DNA from 2 places in the Flexivirga sp. genome. Region 2 is predicted to be linked to the other one. Evidence: riboswitches for the same ligand, from Rfam matches in the RefSeq annotation. Region 2 holds a riboswitch; the other holds the start of a gene.

Region 1 (4,295 bases), on a different contig from region 2:
ATCGACCACGTCGTGTCCCAGCACCGCAAGCTCGCGGCCAGTGCCGGATTCGTCACCAGCCTCGGCGGATTCGTCACAATGGCCGTCGCCCTACCGGTGAACCTGGTCGGCTTCTACCTGATCAACACCCGCATGGTGGCAGCCATCGCCGACCTGCGCGGGTACGACCTGCACGACCAGGGCACCCGCACCGCCATACTCCTGACCCTGGTGGGCGGCGACGCCGACGACCTGCTCAAGAAGGCCGGTGTCGTGAGCACCGGCCGGCTGGCGAACCTGGCGGCCAACCAGCTGCCACCGCCCGCGGTGATGGTCGTCAACAAGGCGGTCGGTTTCCGGCTGGTCGGCCAACTCGGTGACAAGCTGCTGACCAAGCTGGGCAAGGGCATCCCGGTGGCCGGTGGTGTGATCGGCGCCGGCCTGGACGTGTTCCTCTTGCACCGCATCGCCAAGGTCGCCAGGCGGGAGTTCCCGCCCACCGGCCGCGCCCTGCCGGCCGGGCGGAGCTGAGCGTGCCGCGGCTGCCCAAGGTGTCCGGCCTGGCCGGCGTCCGCTGGTCGGCGATGCGCCGGATCTCCGACGCACTGCAGGAGGTCACCGAGCCGGGCGGTCCCTCCATCTCGGTGCGAGTCGCGTCCTTGCCGCGGATGACGAAGGCCGTCGCACGCGGCGAGTACACGGGCGTGAGTGCCGGTCATCTCGGCCTGCTGGCGGCGGCCGCCGCGTACGTCGTCTCGCCGATCGATCTGCTGCCCGAAGCGCTCGTCGGTGTCGTGGGACTCGCCGATGACGCCGTCGTGCTGGCCTGGCTGGCCAAGGCCCTGGTGGAGGACACCGACCGGTTCCTGGCGTGGGAACGCCGGCGCGGCGACACGATCCCGGGTGAGCGCCTGTCCTGACCGGGCGGTCCACATCCCCCTCCGGCCCGGTCACGCATCCACACCCGCGGTGATCGACCGTCCGCGACCCTGGTGCGCGGCCACAGGCTCGCCGTATGACATCCAGCCTGCACGGCATCGGCGAGCTCATCGCCTACCTGCCCTACCAACTCGGATTCCTGCCCCGGGACTGCCTCGTCGTGATCGGCCTGCGCGACCGGCGCACGGTCCTCACGGCGCGGTTCGACCGACCGGACAGCTGCGACGCCGTGGCGTTCGCGAAGCACATCGCCACCACGTTCGGCAGGCACGATCCGGACGAGCTGGTCGTGCTCTGTTACGACGCGTCCGGGGCCGCCGACCAGCTGTTCCTGCAGGAGTTGGGCGACCTGCTGCGCGCAGCCGGCGCAGAGCTGTCGCACGTCGCACATGTGCGGGGCGAGGCTGCGACCTGGCGCGCCGAGCGATGCTCGTGTCACCGCTGCCCGTGCACATGGTCGCCGGTCCCGCCGGCCACCCGCGTCGCACCGGTGGCCGAGCAGGTGCAGCGCGGCGTGACCCCGGCCGCCGACCGTGCCGACCTCGCGCACCGCTTCGACGTGCGCCATCCATTGGTGGCCGCAGCGGTCGGGCATCGGCTCGGCGAGCCGGCCGAGGTGCACAGCGCCGAGGTGCTGCCGCGTGTGCTGCTCGAGCAACAGACGCCCGTGCATCAGCTCCCGGTCGACGTGCTGGCCGACGCCACCACGGCCGTGGCCGCGATCGTGGTCCGCGACCAGGTGCTGTCCTGGCTGATGCCGCAGTTCCTGCCGGCGGAGCTGGTCGAGGCCGAAGCGCCGGTCGATCCGCACCACCTCGGCCTGCCGCCGCTCTGGTTGCGTGAGCTCGATCCGTTCGACGATCCGGTGGACCGCGTCGCCGAGCGACTGGAGGAGTGGGTCGGGTGCATCCCGCAGTCGTGGAGTGTCCCGGTGCTGCTGCTCGCCGCCGCCATCCGATGGGTCACCGGCAACGGGGTGCTCGCGTCCTTCGCTGTCGACCGCGCGCTGCAGGTCGAGCCCGACTGCCGGCTGGCCCAGTTGTTCGACGCGGCGCTGCAGGCCGGGCTGCGCCCGACACCAGCTCAGCAACGGCCTGCCTAAGATCACCCCCACGAAATTCCTCCCCCGCTCCGGCACCCCACGACGTTTCTTCCCCGCCAGCTCCTCCGAATACTGCGCGGGAGCCCGATTCTCTCGGGTCGCTATGTCGCGGGTCCTGGGTGGAACGCCCGACCCGTGAGATGCGCGGGCGACGGCTTCGTCCCGCCCAGACGGTTTTGCTACCGTTGTATCCGTCATGAGTCCCAGCGTTCGCTGACCTTCGCGGCCACGAACACAGCCCCGGCTGGCTGGGCGGCAACCCTCCACCGCGGTGGGGTGCCCCGGGTGAAGACAGGGTCGACCGTGCACGGCGGTCGGCAAGCGCGGGGCCGGCGAGCCCCAAGGGGCACGCAAGGAGTGGGCCGGATGAGCGCCATACGGACGGCGACGACGCAGACCTCACGCACGCCATTACGCACCGGGTCACCGGTGCAGTGGTGCGCACCGCCGCCGGATGCCAACCCCGACGCCCGCGCGATCCGCCTCACCGACGTGCCGTTGGAGAGCGGTGCCGTGCTGCCCGAGGTGGTCGTCACCTTCCAGACCTGGGGGCGACTGTCCTCCCGTGCCGACAACGCCGTGCTGGTCGAACACGCATTGACCGGTGACTCGCACGTCGTGGGGGAGCCCGGCCCCGGGCAGCCGACGGCGGGCTGGTGGCCCGGCCTGATCGGCTCCGGACGGCCGTTGGACACCGACGAGCTGTATGTCGTCGCCGTCAACGTGCTCGGCGGGTGCCGCGGCACCACCGGGCCGGGTTCGCCCGCCCCGGACGGCAGGGCGTGGGGATCGCGCTTCCCGCGCACCACCGTGCGCGACCAGGTGATGATCGAGGCGGCGGTCGCCGACGCGCTCGGCATCGCCGACTGGTTCCTGGTGCTCGGCGGGTCGATGGGCGGCATGCGCACCATCGAGTGGGCCGCCGGTCATCCGCAGCGCACCCGTGCTGCGCTGGTCATCGCCAGCGCTGCACAGGCCACCGGGGACCAGATCGCGTGGGGTCAGGCACAGACGTTGGCCATCACCTCCGACCCCGGGTACGCCGGTGGCGACTACTACGGCACGGGCGTCATACCGAGTGACGGGCTGGGTATCGCTCGCCGGATCGCCCACGCGACCTACCGCAGCGCCGACGAGTTCAACACCCGGTTCGGCACGCGGCCACAGGATCAGGAGGACCCGCTGGACGGCGGCCGGTTCGCAGTGGAGAGCTACCTGGACCACCAGGCCGGCAAACTCGTCGCCCGCTTCGACGCCGGCGCCTACGTGCAGCTCACCGCGGCGATGGCGACCCATGACGTCACCCGCGGGCGCGGCAGCCTGGCGGAGGTGCTCGGCGGCTACCCGGGACTGTTGCGTGTCGCCGCCGTCGACTCCGACCGGCTCTTCCCGGTGGAGTTGTCCGAGCAGATCGTGGCCGCACACGGCCGCGGACGGGTCCGGCTGATGCGTTCACGGCACGGGCACGACGGGTTCCTCATCGAGACCGATCAGATCGCGGCGATCGTCTCCGAGGCCGTGGCCGATGCACGGCGCGAGCAGGTCCGCGTGCCCGTCGCCGGTTGAGCGCCGGCCGGATGTGAGCTTGGCCACCAGGCTGCTCGCCCCGCCGGCGGATCGGTCCGGTAGCGTCGTCGGTACGTCCGAGACGTGAGCGACCCGATGGGAAGAGGTGATCGCGCAGTGGCTGTCGTGGTGGGGTACGTACCGACCAGGGAAGGCGCCGCGGCGCTGCGCCGAGCAGCCGCGGAAGCGGCCGTGCGCCATACCCCCTTGGTGGTGCTGGACTCGGCGCACAGCGAGGGGCAGGACCAGACCCCGGACGCTCGCGCGCAGCTGGCCGAGTTGGCCGACCAGGACGTCAGTTACGAGGTGCGCACCGTCGGTCCCGGCGAGGATGCCACGGAGGAACTCCTGCGCATCGCGGAGGAGGAGTCCGCCGATCTGTTGGTGATCGGGCTCCGGCGCCGGTCGCCGGTCGGCAAGCTGATCCTGGGCGCGAACGCCCAGCGCATCCTGCTGGATGCTGCCTGCCCGGTGCTGGCGGTCAAGCCCGCCGAGTGAGCGGACCGAGCCCCGGAAAGGGGCCGATGGAATGTTCCACGCCCCGAATCGTTTTATAATGGTGTGGAAGCGCTCGTGACCGAGCCGGACCAGCCGGTGTGACGGTCGCTTCGAAACCCCAACCTCGGTCAGCCGTCAACCCCGGACGGCAACGTAGTGGTGTCCGTGCACCTGCGTCCGTGCATCCAGTGCCCGTGCACGGCTGACCGAC
Region 2 (4,295 bases):
CCTCGGCGGCCTTCTTCGGGTTGGTGATGATCGGGGTGATCAGGTGCGGGATGCCTTCGTATGCCGTGAGTTCGACCCGCTTGGGGTCGACCAGCACCATGCGGACCTCGTCCGGGGTGGACCGCATCATGATCGAGGTGATCATCGAGTTGACGAACGAGGACTTGCCGGCGCCGGTCGCACCCGCGACGAGCAGGTGCGGCATCTTCGCCAGGTTGGCGATGACGTAGCCGCCCTCGACGTCCTTGCCGACGCCCATCACCATCGGGTGGTCGTTGCCGCGGGCCGCACCGCTCCGCAGCACGTCACCGAGGCTGACCTTCTCGCGGTCGGTGTTGGGGATCTCGATGCCGATCGCGGACTTGCCGGGGATCGGCGAGAGGATCCGCACGTCCGCGGAGGCCACGGCATACGCGATGTTCTTGGACAGTGCGGTGACCCGCTCCACCTTGGTGCCCTGGCCGAGCTCCACCTCGTAGCGCGTGACCGTCGGCCCTCGGCTGAAGCCGGTGACCTGGGCGTCGACGTCGAAGGAGTTCATCGTGTCGGTCAGCGCTTCGACCACTCGGTCGTTGGCGGCCGACCGCGCCTTGGGTGGGGTGCCGGGCTTGAGCAGGTCGTTCGCGGGCAGCGTGTAGGTGACGTCCCCGGCCAGCTGGAGCTGCTCGACCCGCTGGGGCAGCGGCGTGGTGGGCGGCGCCTGCAGCGGCGGGCTCATCGCGATCGACTCCGGCGGCGTGCCGGTGGTGCCGGGCAACGGCATCGCCCGGTCGGTGCCGGCCGGCTTGCCGGCGCCCTTGGCCGGCTGCTTCTCGTCGACGTCGTAGACCTCGTCGCTGCCCGGGTCCTTCTCACCGGGGCGCAGGACGCGGCCGCTCTTGGTCCGCCGCGGCGCGACCGTGGCGGCCTGCTCGAAGGCCTCGTCGCCGTCCAGGCTCGGGTCGTGCTCGCCGTCCGCCGCCACCTTGCGGCGGCGCTTGCGTTTGCCACCGTCGATCTTGTCACCGTGCAGGTCCTGGGCGACCGCGTCGACCGGCTGGTCGTCGTCATACGACCCGCCGTGCTCGAAGAGCCGGGCGCGCAGCGTCGCCAGACGCTCGGGGATCATCGTCACCGGAGTCGCGGTCATCACCAGCACGCTGAACAGCCCGAGGATCAGCAGCAGCGCCATCGCGCCGGCCGTGTGCACGGCGGCCACCAGCGGACTGCTCGCGAGGAAGCCGATGATGCCGCCCGCCCCGCGCAGGGCGTCGGTTTCGCTCGGTTGGGGAATGCCCTTGGCGATGCTGGTGCCGCCACAGACGGCGATGGCGAAGAGCGCGAGACCGACCATCACGCGGTTGGTGGCCTGGTCGCCGCGCGGTGAGCGCATCAGGTGCACGCCGATGAGCACGAGCACGAGCGGCATCACCAGCGCGCCGAGTCCGAACGTCCCGGCGACGATCGCGTGTATGACGTCACCGGCCGCACCGGTCAGCCCCCACCACTCGCGGGCGGCGATGACGACGGCCGCGGCCAGCAGGGCGAAGCCGAGACCGTCGCGCCGCAGTTCCGGCTCGAGGTCACGGGCGGAATGACCGACCCGGCGCGCCGCGCCACCGGCGACGTGGGCGACGCCCATCCAGGTCCCGCGGGCGGCGCGCAACGGCAGCGGCAGCCCGCCGCCGGACGGCTTCCCCCCGGCCCGCGCCTTCGCACCGGTGGCCTTCTTGGCCGGCGGGCGCGTCGAAGTGCGGCCCGACGCGGGGCGCGACCGGGCGCCGGACCCGGATTTGCTCCGGGTCGCGCGCGCGGTCGTGGTCGACGAGGACGGACGGGTAGCCACGAAAACACCGTACGCGACAGCCCCATGAGCCCCATGCGAAACACGCCGCGCACGAGGCAGCGGCCTTCCCACTCCTCGGACGGCGTTGGCGCGTTCGTCGGCCGTCCGGCTAGATTGGCCCGCAGGTCATGAGTCTCAGCGTCAAGCCCCGGCTTGCTGAGCGGCAACCCTCCACCGCGGTGGGGTGCTCCGGGTGACGACCGGGCCGACGCGACAACGCGTCGGCAAGCGCGGATCGGCTCTGCATTCCCCGTCGATCCCTGATCGGCGAGGAGCAAGCCGTTGAGCATCACCATCGACCCCCAGCAGGACACCACACCGCGCCGGCTCGGCATACCGCGTGTTTCCTCACCGGAGCCGCGACGCGTCGCGGACGGTCTGCCGAAGACGGTGTCGGCCGACCTGGGCGTGCCCACGATCCACCGGACCGTCACCGACTACGCCAACTTCGACCATGGCGCCACGACGCCGGCCCTGGTCGCCGTGGCCGATGCCGCCCAGCAGGTGCAGCGTCGTTACGGCTCGGTGCACCGGGGCGCCGGGTACGCCAGCCGGGTCACCACCGGCTGGTTCGAGGCCGCCCGCGCCGAGGTCGGCGAGTTCGTGGCGGCGCGACCCGGCGACGAGGTCGTCTTCACCCGCAACACCACCGATGCGCTGCGGCTGCTCGCGCACTGCCTGCCGGCGGACACCCAGGTGTTCGCGTGGGAGTCGGCCCACCACGCCGCCCTGCTGCCCTGGCCGGCCGACCGCACCACCCGCCTGCCGGTCCCGGCCAGCGCCGCACACGCGGTGCAGTTGCTGGAGGCGGCCCTGCGGCGATCCGGCGCCCAGCACGCCCTCGTCGTCGTCACCGGCGCCTGCAACGTCACCGGGGAGATCTGGCCGGTGACCGAACTCGCAGCCGTAGCACGTCGGTTCGGGGCGCGTACGGTGCTGGACGCCGCACAGTACGCACCGCACGTGAGCATCGACCTCGCTGCCCTCGACATCGACTGGGTCGCCTTCTCCGGCCACAAGCTCTACGCCCCGTACGGCGCCGGTGTGCTCGCGGGCCGCAGCGACTGGCTGGACGCCGCCGAGCCCTACCTGCCCGCCGGCGGAGCGACGGCGCGGGTGGCGCACGACCACACCCGCTGGCAGACCGGCCCGGCGCGCCACGAGGGCGGCACGCCCAACGCCGTGGGCGCCATCGCGATCGCAGCGTCCTGCGCCACGCTGCGCAGTCACCGGGCCACGGTCGAGGCGCACGAGGCCCACCTCTACGCGCGACTGCACGGCGGGCTGGCCGCGACCGACGGCGTCCGCATCGTGCAGGTGCTCGGCGACCGGCCCAATGTGGGCGTGGTCACCTTCACGATCGACGGCTACGACCCGTCGCTGGTCTCGCAGGTGCTGGCCGACGAGCACGCCATCGCCGTGCGCGACGGCCGGTTCTGCGCCCACCTGCTATGCGACGCCGTGGTCGGCGCGGACGCGACCGCGGTGCGCGCCAGCCTCGGGCTGGCCACGACCGGCGAACACGTCGACCGGCTCGTCGCTGCCGTGCGTCAGCTGGTCGAGCACGGGCCGTCGCTGTCCTACGTCCACACCGACGAGGGCTGGTCGGCTCCTGCCGACCCGCGGGACGTCAGCGAGCCACTCCCCTGGTAGCCGGCGTGCCGCGGGGTCGATCCACCCGCAGCCGCGCCCAGTAGCCCAGGTGGTCGGTGCCGGCGATGGCCACCGTGCCGTCGGAGACGACGCCGAAACCACGCGTGAGCACATGGTCCAGCTGGATGAACGGTGGCACCCGTTTGCCGTGCGGCCAGGTCCGCCGCCACCCGGACCCGGTGGCCCGGCTGGTGTCGGTGAGGCCGTCGGTCAGCTGGCGGAAGGCCGGCATCGCGGACGACGCGTTGAAGTCCCCGGCCAGCACGAGCGGCTGACCGGCGGGCAGCGCGTGGCGCCATACGGACAGGGCGCGCAGCGCCGCGTGCCAGTCGTCGACGATGTCCGGCAGCGGGGCCGGCGTGTGCACCGCCCGGAGTCGGAAGTCGCCGGCCGCCGTCGTCACCCGCACGTCGGGGCTGCTGGGGAACCGGCCGCCCGGATGTTCGGCGACGGGCGCGAGCCGGTGGACGCTGCGCACCACGGTCCCCCGGATGCCCGGCGCGGCCCGACCCGCCTGGTGCGGCAAGACATCGTCGAGCCCGTGGCGCCGCAGCGCCGCGAGTTCCGGTGCCGTGCACTCCTCCAGCACCAGCGTGTCGACGTGCTGGTTGCGTGCCGCTGCCACGACCTGTGCCGGATCACCGTGACCGAATTCGAGGTTGATGGTCATGACGACCTCGTCGTGTGCGCTCGCCGCCACCGTGTCACTGCGCAATGAGAGCAACCCCAGGCCGGCAGGAGTCACGGCGACCAGCAGCGCCACGAGCGCCAGCCAGCGGTGCCCCAGGGCCGCCGTCAGGACGAACAGGACGACCGC

The links. A riboswitch is a leader RNA that binds a small molecule or an ion and turns the genes downstream of it on or off. The one in region 2 is predicted to bind S-adenosylmethionine.
Region 1: linked by a shared signal. The riboswitch ahead of metX (homoserine O-acetyltransferase MetX) and the one ahead of ACTHL4_RS03190 (aminotransferase class V-fold PLP-dependent enzyme) in region 2 are both predicted to bind S-adenosylmethionine.

What each region holds. Positions count from the first base shown of each region.
Region 1 covers NZ_JBQCGS010000051.1:19,188-23,482, reverse strand. Annotated here, with positions in the region: gene ACTHL4_RS08765 (EcsC family protein) at 1-510, shown strand, start outside; gene ACTHL4_RS08760 (YkvA family protein) at 513-899, shown strand; gene ACTHL4_RS08755 (DUF4192 domain-containing protein) at 995-2,020, shown strand; SAM riboswitch class IV at 2,213-2,350, shown strand; gene metX (homoserine O-acetyltransferase MetX) at 2,387-3,586, shown strand; gene ACTHL4_RS08745 (universal stress protein) at 3,704-4,084, shown strand.
Region 2 covers NZ_JBQCGS010000018.1:60,616-64,910, reverse strand. Annotated here, with positions in the region: gene ACTHL4_RS03195 (DNA translocase FtsK 4TM domain-containing protein) at 1-1,621, opposite strand, end outside; SAM riboswitch class IV at 1,950-2,062, shown strand; gene ACTHL4_RS03190 (aminotransferase class V-fold PLP-dependent enzyme) at 2,108-3,478, shown strand; gene ACTHL4_RS03185 (endonuclease/exonuclease/phosphatase family protein) at 3,456-4,295, opposite strand, start outside.